DNA from 4 places in the Citricoccus parietis genome. Region 1 is predicted to be linked to each of the others. Evidence: riboswitches for the same ligand, from Rfam matches in the RefSeq annotation. Region 1 holds a riboswitch; each other region holds the start of a gene.
The links. A riboswitch is a leader RNA that binds a small molecule or an ion and turns the genes downstream of it on or off. The one in region 1 is predicted to bind S-adenosylmethionine.
Positions count from the first base shown of each region.

Region 1 (5,535 bases):
GGGCGCGCCCGCGCTCGGCCAGCCCGGCGCGGATGCCGTCCACCCACTGTCGGACGAGGGAGGTGGTGTTGCCGATCAGGAAGATGGCCTCGGCGTGGTCCAGGGCGAAGTCCTGGCCGCGCTTCGAGGCCCCCGCCTGGAACAGAAAGGGGGTGCCCTGGGGGCCGGGATGGGTGAGGGCTTGGTCCGGCACGGAGAAGAACGTGCCACGGTGGCCCACGGGGTGGACCTTCTCCGGGTCCACGAAGACGCCGCGTTCCCGGTCGGCCACCACGGCCCCCTCCTCGAAGGATCCCTCGAAGAGCTTGTACATCACCTCCAGATACTCGTCCGCACGGTCGTAGCGCTCGTCATGCGGGATCTGCTGGTCCATGCCGAGGTTCCGGGCCGCCGAGTCCTGATAGGAGGTCACCACGTTCCACGCGATGCGGCCGCGGGTCAGGTGGTCCAGGGTGGCGAAGGTGCGGGCCAGCAGGTACGGAGCCTCGTAGGTGACGGATGCGGTGATCCCGAAGCCGAGGCGCTCGGTCACGGCGGCCATGGCGGGCACCACCACGAGCGGGTCCAGCAGCGGAACCTGTACGCCGCCGCGCAGCGTGGCGTCGGTGGAGTCCCGGTAGACGTCGTACACGCCGGGGATGTCCGCCAGGAAAAGGGAGGCGAACCCGCCCCGTTCCAGGGTGCGGGCCATTCCAGTCCAGTACTCCAGGGTGTCGAACCCGGAGACCCCGGACTCCGGGTGCCTCCACAGGCCCGGGGACTGGTGCACCGGGACCATCATGTCGAAGGCGTTCAGGAGGAGGGGGCGGGTCATACAGTCGTCCTTTCAGAGGTTCTCCCAGTGGGGCGATCGGGGTCAGTCGCGGCGCCTGCTGTGGCGCCGGCTGTGGCCTGGTGTTCGGGGGACAGCGCGGGATCGCCCACCACCGGGACGGCGTGCAGGTCCGTGAGCTCCGTGCCGCGTTGCTGGCTGGCCGGGTCCTTCGCCGCGAGCGCCGCGGCGACGGAGATGACGGACAGCACCGTCAGGTAGCCGGCGATCAGCCACGGGGCCTCCCCGCCGGCGGCGAACAGCAGGGCGGCGATCATCGGCATCAGCCCGCCGCCCAGGACGGTGCCGACCTGATAGCCCAGGCTCACGCCCGAGTACCGGACGTGGACGGGAAACTGCTCGGCGAACCAGGCCGCCTGCGGCCCGTAGATCGCGTCATGGATGAGGTTGATGCCCAGGATCACCACGAGGGGCAGGAAGGCAAGGGGGCCGGCGTCGAGGAAGGCAAAGAGGACCCAGCCGAAGACCCCGATGGCGGCATAGGCGGCCGCGGACAGGAGCCGGCGCCCGATCCGGTCGGACAGCCAGCCCCAGAACGGCGTGGAGAACAGGCCGATGGCCGAGGCCACCATCACCGCGGTCACGCCTGAGGCACTGTCCCCGCGCACGTCCCTCAGGTAGGTCAGCATGTACACCGTGACGAGGTAGTAGATGGCGTTCTGGGCCAGCCGCAGGCCGATGGTGACCAGCAGCGGCCGCCGGTGGTGGACCAGCAGCTCCTTGAGGGGCGCCTTGGACACGTTGCCCGAGGCCCGGTGCTCCAGGAACTCCGGGGCATCGGCCACGCCGAGCCGGATCCACAGGCCCACGGCCACCAGCAGGGCGGAGAGTAGGAACGGGATGCGCCAGCCGAAGGCGGCGAACTGCTCGGCGCTCATGATGTTCTGCATGATGAAGAACGCGCCGGTGGCCAGCAGCATGCCGGCGGAGGAGCCGATCTGGGTGAAGGACCCGAAGAAGCCGCGGTGCCGTGCCGGCGCGTGCTCCACGCTCAGCAGCGCCGAACCGCCCCATTCGGCCCCGGCGGACAGGCCCTGGAGGATCCGCAGGACCACCAGCCCGACGACGGCCCACCAGCCGATGACCTCGAAGGTGGGCATCAGCCCGATCAGGGTGGAGGCCACCCCCATCAGCACCAGGGACGCCACCAGCAGCGCCTTGCGGCCGATCCGGTCCCCCAGGTGGCCGGCGATGATCCCGCCCAGCGGCCGGGCGATCACCCCGACGGCAAGGGTGGCGAAGGAGGCGACGATCCCGCCGAGTTCGGTGGCCATCGGGAAGAACTGGACGTTGAAGATCAGCGCCGCGGCCGTGCCGTAGAGGTAGAAGTCGTACCACTCGATGGTGGTGCCGGCGAAGGCGGAGGCCAGGACCCGCTTCTTGCCGGAGAGGATGTTCGTGGCGCCCATCAGCCCTGGCCTCCCTTTGCATCACCGATCGCGTTGAGGCCCTCGGGCAGGGTCCCGTTGATCCAGTAGTCCCCCAGGGACCGGGCCCGGAAGGCGATGGGGTTGTGCGTGGCCACGGTCTGAGCGTTGCGCCAGTGGCGGTCCAGGGCCTTCTTCGTGGAGGTGGCGGAGGCACCCACGGTGAGGAACAGGTCCTGGGCGGCTCCGATGCCCAGTTCGGGCACCGTGATGGTGGCGTGTTCGATGGCCAGCTCGGAACCGTAGAGCTCGGCGGGGACGTCTCCGGTGAAGTCCGGACGGTCGGCTCCGACAGCCTGGGCGGCGGCGATGCCGTCATCCAGGGCGCGGGCGGCGTGGAGCACCGTGGCCTCGGCGGTGAAGGCCTTCCCGGCGATGCGGCCGGCGGCCTCCTGGATCAGCGGATCCTCGCGGAACGGAAGGCCGGACCCGGTGTTGAAGGTGCGCTTGCGGGAGGCGATGGTCGCCACGGCATCCCGCCGGGAGGCGCGGGCGATCCCGGCCAGGACCGCCAGCAGCACGAGCTGGAAGAAGGCGGCCTCATGAACGGCCTCGGCAGACCCCGGTACCCGGTCGAGCACCCCATGGGCGGGGACCGTGACCTTCGTGAAGGTCGCGGTTCCGGTGCCGGTGAGCTTCTGCCCGAAGCCGTCCCAGTCATCCTCCAGAACCACTCCCTCGGCGTCGGTGGCCACCACGGCGAACTGACGGCCGTCGAGCAGCCCGCCGTCGGCGGCGGCACGGGCGGCCGAGACGCGCGTGTAGTCGGAGAAGATGGAGGCGGTGGCGTAGAACTTCTGTCCGTTGAGCTCCATGCCGCCGGCGGTCGGGGTCAGCGTGGTGTTCAGACCGCCCAGCGCGTTGCCGCCCTTCTCCGTGGAGGCGTTGCCGACCGTGGCGCCCGCCAGGACCAGCGGGTACCAGGCGTCCTGGACATCCCGCGGCTGGAAGCGCAGGGCCTCGAGGAAGCCGTAGTGCGAGCGGTAGATGTGGGCCACGTTGGAGTCGGCCTCGGCCAGGTCGATCAGCAGGTGGAAGAAGTCCTGGAGGCTGACCTCCGGACCACCGTGGGCCACCGGGACCCGCAGGGTCCCGAACCCGGCCTCGTCCAGGCTCCGGACGGCGTCGAAGGGCAGCTCGCGGTTCAACTCCCGGGCCAGGGACCCCGCCGCGATGTCCTCGAAGAGCGGCTGGAAGTGCCTCTTGAGACCGGCATAGTCCGTGGGCAGGCCGTCACTGAGGTTCGCGCCGGGCCGGACGGCAGCGATGGTGCGGGGTGTCGCGGTCATTCGGTGGTCCTCTCGGTCTCACCGAAGGATTCCCGTGGCGGGGTCCAGACCGTGCCGGGTCATTCGACGCGGCATCGTTCAGGGAACCGGAACCGCTTCAGCCGTGGGATCTCCATCGGTCCTGGCGGTAGCACCCGGCTGGGGAATCCCCACGGGTTGCTGCGGCGTCGACGAGCCAGGTCTCTCGGCCGCTCTGGATGGTTACCCGCCCACGTTAACGGACATCAGCGCTCCAGTGCTGTGTCTGGCGTCACGTCGCTTCACACAATCGCTGTTCCGTACAAGTCGAAAGGGAATGGTCCGGCATTCTCGCGCACTGTCGCCACGTGCCCCTTCCAATTGCCAAACTGCACAGTAATCTCATGGCAGAGGGGCACTGAGGAGAAAAGAGAACCATGAGCGTTGACTTGTTTGCGGTGGTCGACACCGAAACCACTGGCTTGTTCCCCGGCGGACATGATCGGATCGCCGAAATCGCCATAGTGACCATGGACCGCGACGGGCAAGTCCACGACCGGTGGGAGACCCTCGTCAATCCAGAACGTGATCTCGGCAAACAGTCGCTCCACGGCATTCGCGCCCGGGATGTCCTGCGTGCCCCCACCTTCGCGGACATCGCGGATGAGCTGCAGTGGCGTCTCTCCGGCACCATCATCGTGGCCCATAACCTCGGCTTCGACGCCCGCTTCCTTGACGCCGAATTCGGCCGACTCGGGAAGCCGCTGCCCACACACTTCCTTCCCAGTGGGCTCTGCACGATGCGGCTGTCTCACGAGTATCTCCCCGGAGTCGGGCGGTCCCTGCGGGATTGCTGTGACTCCTTCAGCATCGATCTTGTCGGTGCGCACTCGGCGGCAGGGGACGCCGAGGCTACGGCAATCCTGCTGTCCCGGTACATGGAGATCGACCCGGAGCGCGAGGACTGGAATGCGCCGTCCACGCAGACGGCTGCCAGGGTGCGAGGGGAATCCGCCCCCACAGCGTTCATCGCCCCGGTTCTGCGCGGAGCTCCAGACGGCAATCGTGAACACTTCCTGGAACGCATCGTCATCCGCCTGCCAGAGTTCACGGGGCCGTCCGAACATGATGAGTATCTGGCTCTGGTCGACCGCGCCTTGGTGGACCGCTATCTGTCTGCACATGAGGAAGAGCAGTTGATCACCACGGCCAACGAGATCGGTATCAGCCGCCGACAGGCGAGCGAACTCCACCGTCAGTACTTCGAGGAGCTGGTGCACGCGGCCTGGCGCGATGGTGTCCTCACCGACCTCGAGATCGCTGATCTCCAGCTTGTCGCCTCCATGCTGGACATCCCCGCCGAAGCCGTCGACCAGGCTCGCACTCCCCGCGATTCCCAGGCTTCCGCGAATCCGGCCATGGCCACCCCTCTCCTCGGACCGGGTGACAAAGTGGTTCTCACGGGGGACATGAGCGTGCCTCGATCGTCCATCGAGGACAGGCTACGCGCCCAGGGTTACGTTCCCCATCCGGGGGTGACCAAGGCTGTGAAACTGGTGGTGGCCGCCGATCCTGACAGCATCTCGGGAAAGGCAAGGAAAGCCCGGGACTACGGCATTCCCGTCGTCGGCGAGGACTACCTGTGGAAGAGCGTGCTGACCAGCTAGACATGGCTTGTCAGACCGCCGAGAATCCGGCTGACGTGTCGGAGCCTGCGGAGTTCTCAGCCCTCGTTGAGGAGCAACTCCTCTGGCGCAGGAAACCGGAGGTGGAACTCGTCGGCCTGGGCACCCACGGCGGAGGCGGCCCCGAACTCGTCGGCAACCACCACGATCCCGTCGGGGCCAGCTTGGCTGATGCGCACGGGTCGCTCGGTCCCATCGGCCAACTTCAAGCGGTGACGATCCGCGAGGAAGCCGAGCCCCCGCGCGTCGAGGGCCTCCTCCGCCTCCAGCCACTCGACCGGTGCGCCGCCCACTGGGCGGCCGAGGAAGTCCATGGGACGGAACCCGCCGCCGTCGGGCACTAT
Region 1 is NZ_JBHLWH010000039.1:157,489-163,023, reverse strand. It holds gene ACFFIO_RS13820 (LLM class flavin-dependent oxidoreductase) at 1-814, opposite strand, end outside; gene ACFFIO_RS13815 (MFS transporter) at 811-2,241, opposite strand; gene ACFFIO_RS13810 (acyl-CoA dehydrogenase family protein) at 2,241-3,548, opposite strand; SAM riboswitch class I at 3,658-3,752, opposite strand; partial or broken gene ACFFIO_RS13805 (3'-5' exonuclease) at 3,944-4,372, shown strand; gene ACFFIO_RS13800 (BRCT domain-containing protein) at 4,445-5,173, shown strand; gene ACFFIO_RS13795 (hypothetical protein) at 5,230-5,535, opposite strand, start outside.

Region 2 (5,535 bases), on a different contig from region 1:
GATGGACTGCACCTGCGCCTGAGCGAAGGCGATCTGCTCGGCGGTCGAATGCGCGCCGCAGGCGATGACGGCCATGCCGGCCACGCGGTCGGGGTAGGTCGCGGCCCACTCCAGGGCGCGGGCGCCTCCCATGGAGCCGCCGATCACCGCCTGGAAGCGCACGATGCCCAGCGCGTCCGCCAACCGCGCCTCGGCGTGGACGGAATCGCGGATGGTGGTGAACGGGAAGCGGGAGCCCCAGGGATTGCCCTCCGGGTCCAGCGAGGACGGTCCGGTACTCCCGTAGCAACCGCCCAGGATGTTCGGGGCGATCACGAACCAGGTGTTGGTGTCGATGGCGCAGCCGGGGCCGACGACGCCCTCCCACCAGCCCTCCTCCGGACCACCGGAGGAGGCCGCCACGTGCGTGGACCCGGTCAGGGCATGCAGCACCAGCACGGCGTTCGACTTCTCGGCGTTGAGCCTGCCCCAGGTCTCGTAGGCGATCTCCGCCTCCGGCAGGTGCCCACCGGTCTCGAAGTCCAGGGCGCCGATGCGCTGGGTGTGCAGGCCGCCCTCGGGGAGGCCCGTGGAGGTCGGCTGGGGGGTGGTGGTGGTCATGCGAATACCTCCGGACCTAGGCGCTCACGTCAGCCGCGGCGAAGCCGTTGTCAAGATCGGCCAGGATGTCCTCGATGCTCTCCACGCCCACGGACAGGCGGACCAGGCCGGGGGTCACGCCGGCGGCACGCTGCTCCTCCTCGGTGAGCTGGGAGTGCGTGGTGGACGCCGGGTGGATGACGAGCGAGCGGACGTCACCGATGTTGGCCACGTGGTGGTGCAGCCGCAGTGCATCCACAAACCGGGCCCCGGCCTCACGGCCGCCGGCGATCTCGAAGGAGACGAAGCCGGCCGGGCCCTTGGGCAGGTACTGCTTGGCGCGCTCGTGCCACGGGCTGGAGGCCAGCCCCGGGAAGATGACCGTCTCGGCCAGGACGTGGTCCTCCAGGTACTCGGCCACCTGGCGGGCGTTGGCCACGTGGCGCTCCATGCGCAGGGACAGCGTCTCGAGCCCCAGGTTGAGGAGGAAGGCGTTGAAGGGGCTGATCGCACTGCCGTAGTCGCGCAGCAACTGGACCCGAGCCTTGAGCACGAAGGCCAGGTTGGCGCCGAGGATGCCGTCCACACCGAGGTCCCGGGCGAAGACGATCCCGTTGTAGCTCTCATCCGGGGTGTTGAAGCCCGGGAAGCGCTCCGGCTGGGCGGCGAAGTCGAAGGTGCCGCCGTCCACGATCACACCGCCCATGGCCGCGGCGTGGCCGCCGAGGTACTTGGTGGCGGAGTGGACCACGATGTCCGCGCCGTGCTCGATCGGACGCAGCAGGTACGGGGTGGCCAGGGTGTTGTCCACGATCAGCGGCACCCCGGCCCCGTGGGCGACGTCGGCGATGGCGCGGATGTCCAGCACGTCCCCGCGGGGGTTGCCGAGGGTCTCGCCGAACAGCGCCTTGGTGTTGTCCTGAATGGCGTTCTTCCACGCCTCCGGGCTGTCCGGATCCTGCACGAAGGTGGTGATGATGCCGATCTTGGCCAGGGTGTGCTTGAACAGGTTCTGCGTGCCGCCGTACAGCGAGGCCGACACGACGACGTGGTCCCCCGCACCGGCGAGGTTGAGGATGGAGAAGGTGGTGGCGGCCTGACCCGAGGCCAGCAACAGTGCCCCGACCCCGCCCTCCAGGGCGGCGATCTTGCCCTCCACGGCCTCCTGCGTGGGATTGCCGATGCGGGAGTAGATCGGGCCGAGGTCCTTCAACGCGAAGCGGTCCGCGGCGACCTCCGCGGAGGGGAAGTCGAACGAGTTCGACTGGATGATCGGCAGCACGGTGGCGCCGTAGGGGTTCTCCTCCGGGATACCGGCATGGACCTGGCGGGTCTCGAAGCCCCACTGGGCCGGATCGGCGGCGGCCTCGGTGTTCGGGGTGGCGTTCGGGGTGTTATTGGGGGTGTCAGTCACGTGACGGCTCCTGTCAGTCCAGGGCCACCTGCAGGGTGCCGGCGGGCACGGACATCGTCCAGCAACCCGACGCGGCGTGGTGGCCCGCGCTTGCCGGTGCCGGTTGGCACCTGCCTGGTCCTCACCCGGGGCACCCCACCGCGAGCTGGAGGGTTGCCGGCCAGCAAGCCGGGGCTTGATGCTGGCACTCATGACCTTCATCAAGTCTGCCAGATCGGCTCCGGGGATTCATCCCCGGCCACCAGGGAGCGTCGCAATGCGCCTCACGGTGGGGTTCGTGTGGCCATCGCCCTCACGAACTTCGGCCTCCAGCATCGGACGGCCGTGAGGCCTGTGACCTCGACCACATTTCAAGTGAGGTTAACCTAACCGGCCCGTGACTGAAGAAAGTGCGACGATATGGGCATGATGCGCCTGGATCACGTCTCGTACGCCGTTGGACCCCAAGAAGGACTCGCCGCCACGGTGGCCCGCCTCGCCGAAACGCTCGGCATCGAGCGCGTCAAGGGCGGTGTCCACCCGCGCTTCGGCACGCGCAATGCGATCTTCCCGCTGCGCAACCGCCAGTACCTCGAGGTGGTCGAGGTCCTGGACCACCCCTCCTCCGAGAAGGCTCCGTTCGGCCAGGCCGTGCGCGCCCGCTCCGAGATGGGCGGCGGCTGGATGGGCTGGTGTGTCACCGTGGACGACCTCGCCCCGTTCGAGGAGCGCCTGGAGCGCCAGTCCGTGCCCGGCAACCGCAAGTTCCCGGACGGCCGCGAACTCACGTGGCGCCAGATCGGCATCAAGGGCCTCATCGCCGACCCGCAGGTCCCGTACCTCTTGCGCTGGGATGAGGGCACCGAGGACCTGCACCCCTCGCAGGCCCACACACCCCAGGCCGAACTGTCCTCCATCACGATCGCCGGCTCCCGCGACCGCGTGCGCGGCTGGCTGGGCCTGGACGATTCAGAGGAGACGGTCGAGGACCTCAACGTGGTCTTCGAATCGCCCTCCGGCACCCCCGGCATCCTCGAGGTCACCTTCGAGACCCCCAAGGGCACCATCACCCTGTAGTTCCTTCAGGGTCAGGTGCCGCAGCCGGGGTCAGGTGCCGAACAGGCCCGCCGCCGCCAGCAACGGGTAGGCCACGAACCCGGCGGCATCCAGGAGGAAGTGCGCGATCACCAGCGGCATCACCCGCCGGTATCTCAGGTAGACCGCGCCGAACACCAGCCCCATGAGCAGGTTGCCGACCCCCGGGCCCACCCCCTGGTAGAGGTGGTAGGCGCCGCGCAGGACGGCGCAGCCCACCAGCACAGCCGCGGGATGCAGGGGAACGACGGCGCCGCTCGCCCAGGTGCGCAGCCCGCCCTCGCTGCCGGGCCGGCTCGGTTCGAGCCCGGCGCGCCGCTGCTGCAGGTAGCCGATCCGGTCGAAGAGCCACGCCACCACGATGATCTCCTCCAGCAGCCCGTGCCGCAGGGCGGAGAACAGCAGCACCGGGGTGGTCCACCAGTACTCGTTCAGCGCGCTGCCGACGATGGCCGTGGTGACGCCGGCGGCCCGTCCGGCCGCGTAGACCGCCAGGGTCCCGAGGCCGATCGCCAGGAACAGCCCGATTCCGAGGCCCACGTCCCTGCCCGGCCGGCGGAAGTCCAGGCCGAAGGTGCGGAACGGGTTGCGCCCCCGGATCCACACCAGGTGCAGCACCAACAGCACCGGAATCAGGGCGAAACCGATATCCAGCAGCTGGTACATCAGGTCGAAGTACTGCCGATCATCCAGCGCCGGGTTCAGGGTGGTGGTCTGCCCGGACAGGGGCGCCTGCGTCCACTTGTCGATGAGGTTGACGATCGCGTAGACCGCCGACTTCCCCAGGGACAGCGCCAGCACGATGGCGATCTCCCAGCGGACCATCCGGGCGGAGGGCGCCGCCAGGGCGTCGAACCCCTCTGACACTGCCGGACGGGTCGGCGGAGTCGGGACGTTCGGAGACGGCGAAGCTGGGGTGGTCACCGCCCCAGTGTAGGAGTGCCCGAGACCCCTGGCCTTCCGACCCCCTCGTCCCGCCACGGTCAGAGCCGGCCGCCGCGCTACCGTGGATCCATGGCCTCCGCACCGACTCCTGACGACGTCGCCGCCGCCTGCGCCGCGGCCGCCCGACCCTTGGCCTCTGCCCTCGCCGCTGACGACGGACTCGCTCGCCGGCTGTCCGAGGCGGACTGGCCTGCCGGCGTGATCGACGAGGGCGGACAGTTCCACCGGGTGCTCGTGCTGCCCGGAGTGGGCGCCGTGCGGATGACCCGCACCCACGAGGCCGCGGCACACCTCAGCGACCGCATGGCCACCCTGCAGATCCTCAGCACGACGGCGGCGCTCCCCTTCGCCGTGCCCGTGCCGCTGACCGAGGTGGTCGGGGAGGCGGACGGACTGCCGGCGGGGATGGCCGCCGTGGTGCAGGAGTACCTCCCGGGCGAGGCGCACCCACCGCACGCCGGCGAGGTGCCGGTGCTGCGCGAGCTGTGCCGGACGCTGGCGGGGATCGACACCGCTCCCCTGGCACCCCACCTCGGCCCGCCGTTCGCCTACCGTGGCCCCTGGACCGCGGAGAAGGTCGCTGCAGTGCAGTCGGTGCCGTCGATCCTGGCGGCGTCGCACGGGCCCGGCGTCTGGACCGACGGATCACCGGAAGCCCCCGGAGGCGCGGCCTCAGCGGACCGCTGGGCCGAGACTGTCGCCACCCTGACCACCACGCACACCGCGTGGACGGAGGATCCGGTGGTGACGCCGACACTGGTCCACGGGGACCTGGCCGGGCACAACATGCGATGGCAGCGTTCTGCCGTCGAAGGGGTCGGACGTGACGGAGATGCCGGAGAGCGGTGGCACCTGACCGGGATCCTGGACTGGGACCTGGCCGCCGTGTGGGACCCGGCACTGAACCCGGCCTACCTGGCCCTGTGGCACGGCGAGGAGAAGCTGGAGGCCATCGCCCGGGACGCCGACGAGGCCCTCCGGGGACGGGTGTGGCTGGGATGGATGGCCCTGGAGACGATCTACGATGCCTCCCTGCGTGATGGGGCGGCGAGCGAGATCCCGCCGGCGAACTGGCCCAAGCTGTTGCGGAAGGTGCTCCCCCGCATCGAACGAGCCGCCGAGGCGCTGGGCCGGTGGCACGCCGAGCACGCGCCGGCGGCCGGCGCGGTAGACGGCCGGTGAGCGGCCGGCGTCGGGAACGGGGCCCGTGGCCGCACCTGCGGGAGACGACCCTGACGGCCGCATTGGAGGCGGACGGCAAGGTGTTGGATGCAGGGCAGCGGGCCACCGTGCAGCTGCTGACCGGGCGGAGGATCACGCGCGGGGTGTACCTGCACGGAGGGGTGGGGCGCGGGAAGACGTGGCTGGGCGCGGAGTTCTTCAACGCGCTCGAGGTGCCGAAGCTGCGGCTGCACATGCATGCCCTGCTGGGGCAGGTGAACCAAGTGGTCGCGAGCGCCCAGTCGGGCCAACCGATCGGGATCGACCACGCGGTGGCACGGATCGTCGGGGACGCCCGGCTG
Region 2 is NZ_JBHLWH010000027.1:265,276-270,810, forward strand. It holds gene metX (homoserine O-acetyltransferase MetX) at 1-600, opposite strand, end outside; gene ACFFIO_RS10315 (O-acetylhomoserine aminocarboxypropyltransferase/cysteine synthase family protein) at 617-1,993, opposite strand; SAM riboswitch class IV at 2,075-2,189, opposite strand; gene ACFFIO_RS10320 (VOC family protein) at 2,393-3,049, shown strand; gene ACFFIO_RS10325 (CPBP family intramembrane glutamic endopeptidase) at 3,080-3,991, opposite strand; gene ACFFIO_RS10330 (phosphotransferase) at 4,082-5,194, shown strand; gene zapE (cell division protein ZapE) at 5,191-5,535, shown strand, end outside.
Region 2: linked by a shared signal. The riboswitch ahead of ACFFIO_RS10315 (O-acetylhomoserine aminocarboxypropyltransferase/cysteine synthase family protein) and the one ahead of ACFFIO_RS13810 (acyl-CoA dehydrogenase family protein) in region 1 are both predicted to bind S-adenosylmethionine.

Region 3 (5,535 bases), on a different contig from region 1:
CGGTCTGGGTGCGGATCTTGCGGTCACGGCGGTCATCCACGCCTTCCGAGGCGTACTTGCCGAGCAACCGCTCCTCGACGATCCGCACCACCCGCAGCGCCAGCCAGGCGAGGCAGCCGATGATGCCGGCCATCAGCAGGAAGTTCACGCCGTTGAACCAGGCGTAGGTGGAGGCGGTCAGCCCGAGGGCGATCCGCACCGCCAGCAGCACCGCCGCGACCGCCACCGGGACCCGGCACCGGGCGACCTGGTTGCGCAGCTGTGGCTTGCGGCGCAGCAGGGCGTTGACCAGCAGCCAGGCGACCACCAGTACGGCCAGCGCGAACGCCACGGAGATCGCCACCGTGGAGAGCATCCCCCAGAACGGTCCGAGCGAGTCGACGGCGCCTTCGGCCCCCTCGCGGACGCTGTCCTGCATGTTCTCCGGGGATCCGCTCGGCTCGGCCGTCGACTCGGAGTCCAGCCCCGCCCCGGACGCGAGGACGGTGGAGGGCGGAGCGGTGAACAGGTCGGTGAAGAAGGACGAACTCGGCATGGCCCCAGTCTGTCATCTGGTCCTCAGTCGTTCCTGAACGGGGGGAGAATGGACGCTGGACCACCGGAACCAGCCGATCCCTCGGAGCCTCAGGAGCCATCCCATGCTTGCCACCACGGACCTGCGCGGCCGCACCTACGATCCCGCCACGGTGCTCCCCCGCGCCGAGATCGACGTGGCCGCCGCCGTACCGAAGGTGATGCCGATCCTGGACCGCGTGCGTACCGAGGGGGCCCGGGCCGTGCTGGATCTCGGGGAGCAGTTCGACGGGATCCGGCCGCCGTCGTTGGCGGTGCCGGCCGAGAAGCTCACCGAGGCGCTCGAGTCGCTGGACCCGGAGGTCCGCTCCGCCCTCGAGGAGTCCATCGACCGCGCCCGGAAGGTGCACGCCGCCCAGGTCCCCGCGGGGTCCGAGGTGGAGCTCGGGGAGGGGGCCGTCGTCGAGAACCGCTGGGTCCCGGTGAACCGCGTGGGCCTCTACGTTCCGGGCGGTCGTGCCGTCTACCCCTCCTCCGTGGTCATGAACGTCGTCCCGGCCCAGGTCGCCGGCGTCGCCTCCCTCGCGGTCGCCTCCCCGCCGCAGAAGGACTTCGGCGGCCTGCCGCACCCCGTCATCCTCGCGGCCTGCGCCCTGCTCGGCGTGGACGAGGTCTACGCCGCGGGCGGCGCCCAGGCGGTGGCCATGTTCGCCTACGGGGTGGCGGACGACGACGGCGCCCGAGTGTGTGCCCCCGTCGACATGGTCACGGGGCCGGGCAACATCTTCGTGGCCGCCGCCAAGCGCGCCCTGCTCGGCACCATCGGCATCGATGCGGAGGCCGGGCCGACCGAGATCGCCGTGCTGGCCGACGGCACCGCCGACGCCCGGTGGGTCGCCGCCGACCTCATCAGCCAGGCCGAGCACGATCCCATGGCCGGCTCCGTGCTCATCACCACCTCACCCGAGCTGGCCCGCGACGTGGCGGCCGAGATCGAGAGGCAGGTGCCGGGAAGTCTCCACGAGGAGCAGATCCGCCAGGCCCTGGGCGGCCCGCAGTCCGGGATCCTGCTCGTGGGGACCCTGGACGAGGCGCTGGCCGTGGCCGACGCCTACGCCGCCGAGCACCTCGAGGTCCACACCGTGAACCCCCTGCAGACGGCCCGCCGGGTGACCAATGCCGGCGCCGTGTTCGTGGGCCCGCATTCGCCCGTGCCGCTGGGCGACTACTCCTCCGGCTCCAACCACGTGCTGCCCACCGGCGGCTCCGCCCGCTACTCCTCCGGGCTGAACACGGTGAGCTTCCTGCGCCTGCAACAGCTCATCCGCTACACGGAGACGGGGCTGAAGGAACTGGACACCAAGATCTCCTCCCTGTCCACGGCGGAGGGGCTGCCGGCCCACGGTGAGGCCGTCTCCCTGCGATTCCGCTGACCTGCTGCCTGATCCTCCGCGACTGCTGCGCCCCGGGTGCGGGGCGGGGCGGGGGCGGGCGAAGGTCACGGGGGTTCATAGTCTGAGAAACCCTTTGACCGCTCCGGAAGTCCGTCGTTAGTCTGGACCCAGAATCACGAGTTCCCGCTGTTACAGCCCTGGCTTGCGGGACGGCAACCCTCTTCACGCAGTAGTGGGGTGCTCCAGGTGAGGATTCGGCCTACCGGATGCCCCGGCAGGCAAGTACCGCGTTTCTGCTGGTGCCGATCGGGACGTTCCCGTGGCGTGCCGCCGTGCAGATGCGCCTTCGGACGGAGGACCCACCATGACCGCCCTGGCTACCCACGACCTGCAGCAGACCCCCGAGCTCCACACTGACCTCGACCGAGATCTGTCCACGCCGACTCTTCGCTCGGCCTTCTCCCACTTCCCCTCCGGCGTGGCGGCGCTCGCCGGCGTCGCCAACGGTGCGAAGGAGGGCCTCGTGGCCTCCTCCTTCACCGTCGGGGTCTCCCTGGAGCCGGCGCTGGTCTCCTTCGCCGTACAGAACACCTCCCGCACCTGGCCCCGGCTGAAGCAGGCCGAGCGGATCGGGATCTCCATCCTCGGCGAGGACCACACCGACGTCTGCCGTCAGCTCGCCTCCAAGGAGGGGGACCGCTTCGCCGGCCTGGACATCCGGTCCACGGATGAGGGCGCGATCTTCCTGGACGGCGCCGCCCTGTGGCTGGACACCACCGTCTACTCCGAGCTGCCCGCCGGTGACCACACCATGGTCCTGCTCGAGGTGCACGGCGTGCACGACCACTCCGCAGAGCACGAGCCGATCGTGTTCCACCGCTCGGCCTTCCGCAATCTGCGCACCGCCGAGGGCAACCAGTAGCCTCACGTCCTTCCTCACAGCGTTCCTCGGGGCCGGCGTCCGGTCCGGAGGTAGGATGTCCGGCATGCCTTCCGCCACCCCGTCCGCGCGGCGTCCAGGTTCGGGCGCAGGCGTGAGCACGACGCCGGCCGGCTCGGTCCGCTTGGATGCCTGGCTCTGGGGCGTGCGCATGTACAAGACCCGTTCGGCCGCCACCACGGCGTGCCGGGCCGGTCACGTCCGCCTCAACGGGCAGCCGGCCAAGGCCGCCCAACCGGTCAAGCCGGGCGACACCATCCGGTTGCGCCTGCCCGGACGTGAGCGGATCCTCGAGGTCACCGGCCTGGTGGCCAAGCGGGTCGGCGCTCCGGAGGCGGTACGCCACTACCTCGATCACTCCCCGGAACCCGTGCCCCGGGAACTGCTGGCCGTGCCCCGCCGAGACCGGGGTGCAGGCCGGCCCACCAAGCGAGACCGGCGCCAGCTGGACCGGCTCCGCGGCCGTGCCGCCACTGAGTCTGACGCAGAGCCCGGCCTCGATCGCGGCCTCGATCTCGAGTGAACTCTTGAGTGAGCTGCCGGACCGACGATGGACTCAGATGAACACCGGGAAAAGAATGCCCACAGCGGAAATTGAGGGCTTCTGTTCCGCGGTTTCTCCCGTATTATGTGACGCAGAAGTAGTAGTAGCAGTAAGTCCGTCACCACTGCGGACCGGTTGGCCCTCGGGCCGCTCGGGGCGTTGTAGGAAGCGGTTTCGCACACGCCGCTTCGCCCCCGTTGGAAGACCGACGGGTTTACAACCTCAGGAAAGGGCCCATCATGGCTACCGGTACCGTCAAGTGGTTCAACGCAGAGAAGGGCTACGGCTTCATCTCCCCGGACGACCAGTCCGCTGACATCTTCGTTCACTTCTCCGCCATCGAGGGCAATGGCTTCCGCGAACTGCAGGAAGACCAGAAGGTCGAGTTCGAGTCCCAGCAGGGCCCCAAGGGCATGCAGGCTGCTGCAGTCCGCCCGCTCTGATCGAGCTCGCCTGAATCCTTCAGGCTCCTGAACGGCCACCCTCCCCTCGGGGACGGTGGCCGTTCTGCTGTGACCAACGCGCCATGTCAGCACACCACTGGAGCGGAATCCGGTCTAGGGTACAACCATGAAATTTCGTTACCTGGGCCACAGCGGGCTCAAGATCTCAGAGATCATCTACGGCAACTGGCTCACCCACGGCTCTCAGGTCGAGAACGAGACGGCCCATGCCTGCGTCAAGGAGGCCCTGGCACAGGGCATCACCAGTTTCGACACGGCGGACGCCTACGCGAACACCAAGGCGGAGAGCGTCCTGGGTGAGGCCCTGAAGAGCGAACGCCGGGAATCCCTCGAGGTGTTCACCAAGGTCTACTGGCCCACCGGCCCCAAGGGCCACAATGACACCGGCCTCTCCCGCAAGCACATCATGGAGTCCATCAACGGATCCCTTCAGCGCCTGGGCATGGACTACGTGGACCTCTACCAGGCCCACCGCTTCGACGTGGAGACCCCGCTGGAGGAGACCATGCAGGCGTTCGCAGACATCGTCCGCGCCGGCAAGGCCCTCTATATCGGCGTCTCCGAATGGCCGGCGGACAAGATCCGCGAAGCCCACGCCATGGCCGCCCAGCTCGGATTCCAGCTCATCTCCAGCCAGCCCCAGTACTCCATGCTGTGGCGCGTCATCGAATCCGAGGTCGTCCCAGCCTGTGAGGACCTCGGACTGTCCCAGATCGTCTGGTCCCCCATGGCCGGCGGCATCCTCACCGGCAAGTACCTGCCCGGACAGCAGGCTCCGGAAGGATCCCGCGGTGCGGATGAGAAGGGCGGAGCGCGTTCGATGGCCAGCAAGATGACGGACGAGGTCCTGACTGCCGTCCAGAAGCTGCGCCCCATCGCGGACGGGCTCGGCGCCACCATGGGTCAGCTCGCCATCGCCTGGGTCCTGTCCAACCCCAATGTCGCCGGCGCCCTGGTCGGAGCCTCCCGCCCCGATCAGATCGCCGAGAACGTCAAGGCACTGGACCTCACCCTGGACGAGGCGACGCTCGGTGCCATCGACGCGGCCATCGGCCATGTCGTCACGGATGACCCCTCACTCGTGTCCGTCCCGGAGGGCCGCGCCGCCTGACCTCTCCGTGGCACTCATCATTCCGCTGACTGTGACGCTTCCGTGATGTGGACTTCCGGATATATCACGGTATGATCACAGTTAGCCGGTGTTGCCCGTTCTGCTCGACGGGGCGGGCAACACGGGGTCAAGTGCCAACCGACGGGGGCGGAGCATGACCACCAAGGCAGGATGTTCTCCTGGCCACACCTCCACGAGTCGAGCTTTCCCGCTCCTTGGACGCTCGGTGGCCACCGTAGCCGGCACCCTCATGGTGCTGACCGGACTGGTCGGAACCGCCCAGGCCACCCCGATGCCCTCGCCCAGCGACTCCCTGGGTCCCACGCAGCCGGCGGCCCCGGCCCCCTCGCCATCCGGGTCCTCGTCCTCACCCTCCCCCGAGGGCAATCAGCCTCCCGAGATCGACTGTCCCGGTCTCGTCACCCAAACCGGAGACACCGAGTCCGTGCGTATCCATGTCCTCGACCCGGACGGGGACACTGTCACCCTGAGCGCGGGGACGTCCTGGCTCGGCGGCGAGGCCTCGGTCGATGGTCACGTGGTGACATACACGGCACCCACCGACACCC
Region 3 is NZ_JBHLWH010000047.1:80,973-86,507, forward strand. It holds gene ACFFIO_RS16540 (mechanosensitive ion channel domain-containing protein) at 1-535, opposite strand, end outside; gene hisD (histidinol dehydrogenase) at 639-1,946, shown strand; SAM riboswitch class IV at 2,079-2,198, shown strand; gene ACFFIO_RS16550 (flavin reductase family protein) at 2,272-2,829, shown strand; gene ACFFIO_RS16555 (Hsp15 family ribosome-associated heat shock protein) at 2,894-3,370, shown strand; gene ACFFIO_RS16560 (cold-shock protein) at 3,631-3,834, shown strand; gene ACFFIO_RS16565 (aldo/keto reductase family protein) at 3,962-4,966, shown strand; gene ACFFIO_RS16570 (Ig-like domain-containing protein) at 5,193-5,535, shown strand, end outside.
Region 3: linked by a shared signal. The riboswitch ahead of ACFFIO_RS16550 (flavin reductase family protein) and the one ahead of ACFFIO_RS13810 (acyl-CoA dehydrogenase family protein) in region 1 are both predicted to bind S-adenosylmethionine.

Region 4 (5,535 bases), on a different contig from region 1:
GCGCGCCATCGTCACCACGTTCGCCCTCTCGGTCTTCTCCGCGCTCTGCTTCTGGGTCATCATCGCCCTGCCCGGCGCCGAGTGGTACGACGGCGAGGACGCGCTCGTCCGCACCCTGGCGCCCGTGCCCCTGATCGTGCTCGCCTCCCTGCTTGGCTTCCTCATCGGCCAGCTCGCCAACTCCTGGCTCATGGTCCGCCTCAAGCGCCGCTCCGGCGAACGCCTGCTCTTCGGCCGGCTGGCGGCCTCCACCCTGGTCGGCGAGTTCCTGGACACCCTCGTGTTCTGCTCCATCGCCGCCGGCGTCATCGGCATCACGGACCTGCCGACGTTCCTCAACTATGTGCTGGTGGGCTTCGTGTTCAAGTCCGTCGTCGAGATCGTCCTGTCCCCGGTGACCATGTGGGTCATCGGCCGGGTCAAGAAGGCCGAGCCGGCCTACGCCGCGGTTCCCGGGGCCTAGGGGGCCGAGACTTCACGCGGCCTCGATCACCGGGGAAACTGGGCCGATGGCCCACCCGCAGATGTACGACGACGGCGACCGCCACTTCCAGCGCGTCCGCGCCTTGGCCTTGGCCCTCCCGGCGGCGGACATGAAGGTCTCCCACGGGAGGCCGGCGTTCTTCACCCAGAAGGTCTTCGCCTACTACGGGGCCTCGGTCAAGGACACGGGCAGCGCCCAGGAACGATCCGGTTCGACCGCCGCCGGGGACGCCTACGTCCAGCACCCGCAGGCGGTGGTGATCAGACCCGAGGAGGCCGACGTCTCGTTCCTGGAGCAGGATCCACGGGCCTTCCGCCCGGCCTATCTGGGGCCCGCGGGCTGGTTCGGCATCGACCTGGACGGACTCGATCCGGCCCAGGACGAAGGATGGGATGAGATCGCCGAGTGGCTCGAGACGAGCTACCGGCTCACCGCAGCGGTGAAGCTGGTCAGGGAGCTTCCTCGCCGGGATTGAGCGCAGGGGCATCTCACCGCATCCCGCCGGGGGAGTGAGGGAGATTTCGCGGCCCCGTGCAGGGACGGAAACACCGCAGAAACGCACTCTTCCTAGGTTGGGGGTATGCCCGGCCCCTCGCCCTTGGAGTGATGTCACATGTCCTATGTCAGCCCGCCAGACTTCGTGAAGCACATGGTGGACGCTGGTGAGTCCAAGGTCTTCATGTCCACCCGGGACACCCTGATCCGCTCGTTCATGGCCGGTGCCATCCTGGCCCTCGCCGCCGCGTTCGCCATCACCGTCACCGTGCAGACCGGCAACGCACTCGTGGGTGCGTTGCTGTTCCCGGTCGGCTTCATCCTGATCTACCTGCTCGGATTCGACCTGCTCACCGGTGTCTTCACCCTGGTCCCGCTGGCGTGGATCGACAAGAGGCCCGGCGTGACCATCGGCGGTCTGCTGCGCAACTGGGGCCTGGTCTTCGTCGGCAACTTCGCCGGAGCATTCCTCGTGGCCATCATGATGGTGGTGACCATGACCTACGGCTTCCAGACCCCGCCGAACGAGGTGGCCCAGCAGATCGGCTCGATCGGCGAGGGGAGGACGGTGGGGTACGCCGAATACGGAGCGGGCGGCATGCTGACCCTCTTCATCCGTGGCGTGCTCTGCAACTGGATGGTCTCGACCGGTGTGGTCGCCGCCTTCCTGGCCAAGGACGTCGTGGGCAAGGCACTGATCATGTGGATGCCGGTCATGCTCTTCTTCTACATGGGATTCGAGCACTCCATCGTCAACATGTTCCTCTTCCCGGCCGGACTCATGCTGGGCGGTGAGTTCTCCATCATGGACTACCTCGTCTGGAACGAGATCCCCACCGTGCTCGGCAACCTCGTGGGTGGCCTCTCCTTCGTGGGCCTGACCCTCTACGCCACCCACTACCGCACGGGGGCTAAGCGTCAGCCGAAGCTGCCGACCCTGTCCGACCACGTCGTGAGCCGCTGACCATGGACCCGATCATGCCCAAGGCGCACGCTGCCGATCTCGTCGACGCGGCCCGCATCCGTGCCGGCCTCACCTGGGCGGACCTCGCCGGCGCCCTCGGCGCCGCCCCGGTGTGGACCACGGCCGCGCTGCTGGGACAGCACCCGATGACCGCAGCCCAGGCCGGCGTCGTCGTCGAGATGCTCGGTCTGGGCGACGACGTGGCCGAGAGCCTGCAGCAGCAGCCGAACAGGGGCAGCGACCCGGCCGTGATGAACGATCCCACGATCTACCGGCTGATGGAGGCCATGTCGGTCTACGGGCCGGCGCTGAAGGCGTTGATCCACGAGGAGTTCGGGGACGGCATCATGAGCGCCATCAATTTCAAGGTCAACCTCGACCGCCGTGCCGATCCGGATGGCGACCGCGTGGTCATCACCTTGGACGGCAAGTTCCTGGACTACCGCTGGTGACCGGAATGTCCCGTCCGTCACCGGCCGTCACAGACCGTCATCTGGGGCGGCCTGCAGCCATCGGTGCGGCACATCGGCACGGAACCGGTCGCAGATGACGTCAGGCCGCTGAACATGACCCGAGGCTTGGCGGCCACGAGCTGACTGCCTAGGGTCGAGAACAGAATCACGAGATCCGGTGCTAAGCCCTGGCTGGCCGGACGGCAACCCTCTCACCGTAGTGGGGTGCTCCAGGTGATGATTCGGCCTCCGGGGACCACCGCGGGGCAAGTACGGCACCACCGTGAATGCGTGTCCCGGCCGCAGGGCCCCGATGACGCCGTGTTCCGGGCCAACGCCATTCCGGTGTGCCATGGCTGATGGGGACACCCATGACGGACACCACCCACCTCGAACACCGCTCCGCGCTGACCAGACTGCCCACCTTCGAGGAGCTGCGGGCAGCCATCGGCCCCTCGGGACCGACGGACGCCCAGCTCAGCGCGCACTTTGCGCCGGTCTTTGCGGCCATCGCGGCGGGATCGGCACAGCGCGAGCAGGATCACGAGCTGGCGTTCGCTGCCATTGAACATCTCCGCGGCGCGGGGTTCACCCGGGTGCGGCTCGGCCGCGACCACGGGGGCATCGGGGCGAGCCTGCCGCAACTGGCCGATCTGCTGGTGGATCTCGCCGCCGCCGACTCCAACCTGCCCCAGGCGCTGCACGGGCACTTCATGTTCACCGAGCAGCACGAGAACGAGTCCCAGGGCGCGGTCTCCGAGTGGTGGCTGGCCGGGGTGGCGGCCGGGAGGATCTTCGGCAACGCCCTGGTGGAGCTGCCGCCGTCCGCGGGCCGGCGCCCGGTGCACTGGATCGACGCCGACCTGGACACCGTGCAGTCGGCCGCCGCCACGGGCACCACGGAGGTGGCCCGCCTGACGGGTGACAAGTTCTACTCCACCGGGGCGATCTTCGCCGATTACCTGCTGGTCTCCGCGGTCCGGCCCGGGCTCGAGGAGGACGGCCCGGTCTTCGCGATCATCGACGCCCGTGATCCCGGCGTGCAGCGCATCGACGACTGGAACGGCTTCGGCCAGCGGCTCACCGCCTCCGGCACCACCACCCTGGACCACGTTCCCGTGCGGGCCCAGCGGACGCAGGAGTTCAACGTCCCCACGGGCGTGCTGGCCTACACCGTCCTGTGGATCGTGCTGGCGGCCACCCAGGCGGGGATCGGCAGCACCGCGCTGGCCGAGATCACCGCGTTCGTCCGCGGCCGGCGTCGCACCTATGACCACGCGACGGCGGAGACGCCGGCGGAGGACCCGCTGGTGCACCAGGTCATCGGTGCCGTGTCCGCCAAGGTGGGCTCGGCCCGGCACATCGTGCGGGGCGCCGCGGCCGTGGTGGAGGAGTCGTTCCTCCAGGTCCGGGGCCATACCGACCTGGAGGACCCGGTGGTGGTCCAGGCGCATGCCCGGGCCAACATCGCGCTGTCCGAGGCGTCGCTCGTGGTGTCCGATCTGATCCTGGAGGCCACCAACCAGATCTTCGAGTCCGGCGGGGCCTCGGCCACGGATGCCAGCCGGCAGCTGCACCAGCACTGGCTCAACGCCCGGACGATCGCCAGCCACACCCCGCTGATCTACCGCACCCAGGCCGTGGGCGACTACCGGATCAACGGCGCCATCCCGCCGTTCCATTCCACGGCCCGCAACTCCGCCGCCGCGGAGGCCGCCACCCCATCCACCACCGAAGGAGCATGATGACCACCACCACCGAGCGCGCCACCGCGCTCTCCACCGCCGCCTCCACCGGGACTGAATCGTCCGGTCAGGCCTACCGTGCCGTCCGGGAGCGGATGGCTCCGGTGTTCGCCGCCATCGCGGACAGTGCCGCCGAACGGGAGGCCGAGCACATCATCGACCGCGACGCCGTCCGGCGGCTGGCCGCGGCGGGGTTCACCTCTCTGCGGGTGCCGGTGGAGTACGGCGGTGCCGGACTCTCCTTCGCGGAGCAGGCACGGCTGATCGTGGAGCTGGCGGCGGCGGACTCGAACCTGGTCCAGGCCCTGCGTGCGCACCTGATCAACCAGGAGAACGTGCTGGGGCACCCGGATCCGGTGTTCCGGGACCGGTGGCTGCGCCGCCTCGGGGACGGGGCCGTGGTCGGCAACGCCGTCACGGAGATCAACAACGCCGTGGGGGAGGGGACCACCACGCTGGCCCAAGACTCCGAGGGCACCTGGCGGCTCAACGGCACCAAGTACTACTCCACCGGCACGCTCTACGCCGACTGGATCATCGTGGCGGCCGTGGACGCCCACGGTGAGGAGATCGCCGCCACGGTGTCCGTGAACGCCCCCGGGATCACGAGGCTGGACGACTGGGACGGCTTCGGCCAGCAACTCACCGCCTCCGGCACCACGGTGTTCGAGAACACGCCGGTCGAGGCCGAGGAGGTCTACGCCGGCGGCCTGGATGACGGCACCCGTGTTGCCACCGGCCAGGCCAGCTGGCAGTTCCTGCACCTCGCGGCGTTGACCGGCATCGCCGAGGCCATCGTGCGGGACGTCAGCGAGTACGTCCGCGGCCGGCGTCGGTCCTTCAGCCATGGGACCGCGGACCTGCCGCGGGACGACGCCCAGGTGCTGCAGGTGGTCGGTGAGCTCTCCTCCGCCGCGTTCGCCGCGCGGGCCGCCTTCGACTCCGTGGTCTCCGCGCTGGGCGGCATCCTCGAACGGGAGGCCTCCGGTGAGGCCCTGCCGGAGGAGGACGTCAACGCCCTCTACATCCGCGTCTACCAGGCCCAGCAGGTCATCGCGAAGAACGTCCTGGCCGCGGCCACCCACCTGTTCGAGGTGGGCGGCGCCTCGGCCCTGAGCCAGTCGAAGCGGCTGGACCGGCATTGGCGCAACGCCCGCGTGCTGGCCAACCACAACCCCCTGATCTACCGGTCCCGCCTCATCGGGGACTGGGAGGTCAACGCCACCCCGCCAGCCCGTTCCTACCGCATCGGCTCCGTGCCGAACGCGCAGTGAACCCGAACCCCGATCAGCATCCAGGAGACACCATGAGCACCGAGAACACCCCCTCCCACACCGCCCCGCGCCCCCTACGCCCCCTTCGGTTTAATGCGTTCGTCATGAACACCACCAGCCA
Region 4 is NZ_JBHLWH010000013.1:125,774-131,308, reverse strand. It holds gene ACFFIO_RS04595 (queuosine precursor transporter) at 1-463, shown strand, start outside; gene ACFFIO_RS04590 (MmcQ/YjbR family DNA-binding protein) at 510-959, shown strand; gene ACFFIO_RS04585 (formate/nitrite transporter family protein) at 1,098-1,943, shown strand; gene cynS (cyanase) at 1,946-2,395, shown strand; SAM riboswitch class IV at 2,560-2,674, shown strand; gene ACFFIO_RS04575 (acyl-CoA dehydrogenase family protein) at 2,767-4,140, shown strand; gene ACFFIO_RS04570 (acyl-CoA dehydrogenase family protein) at 4,137-5,414, shown strand; gene ACFFIO_RS04565 (LLM class flavin-dependent oxidoreductase) at 5,447-5,535, shown strand, end outside.
Region 4: linked by a shared signal. The riboswitch ahead of ACFFIO_RS04575 (acyl-CoA dehydrogenase family protein) and the one ahead of ACFFIO_RS13810 (acyl-CoA dehydrogenase family protein) in region 1 are both predicted to bind S-adenosylmethionine.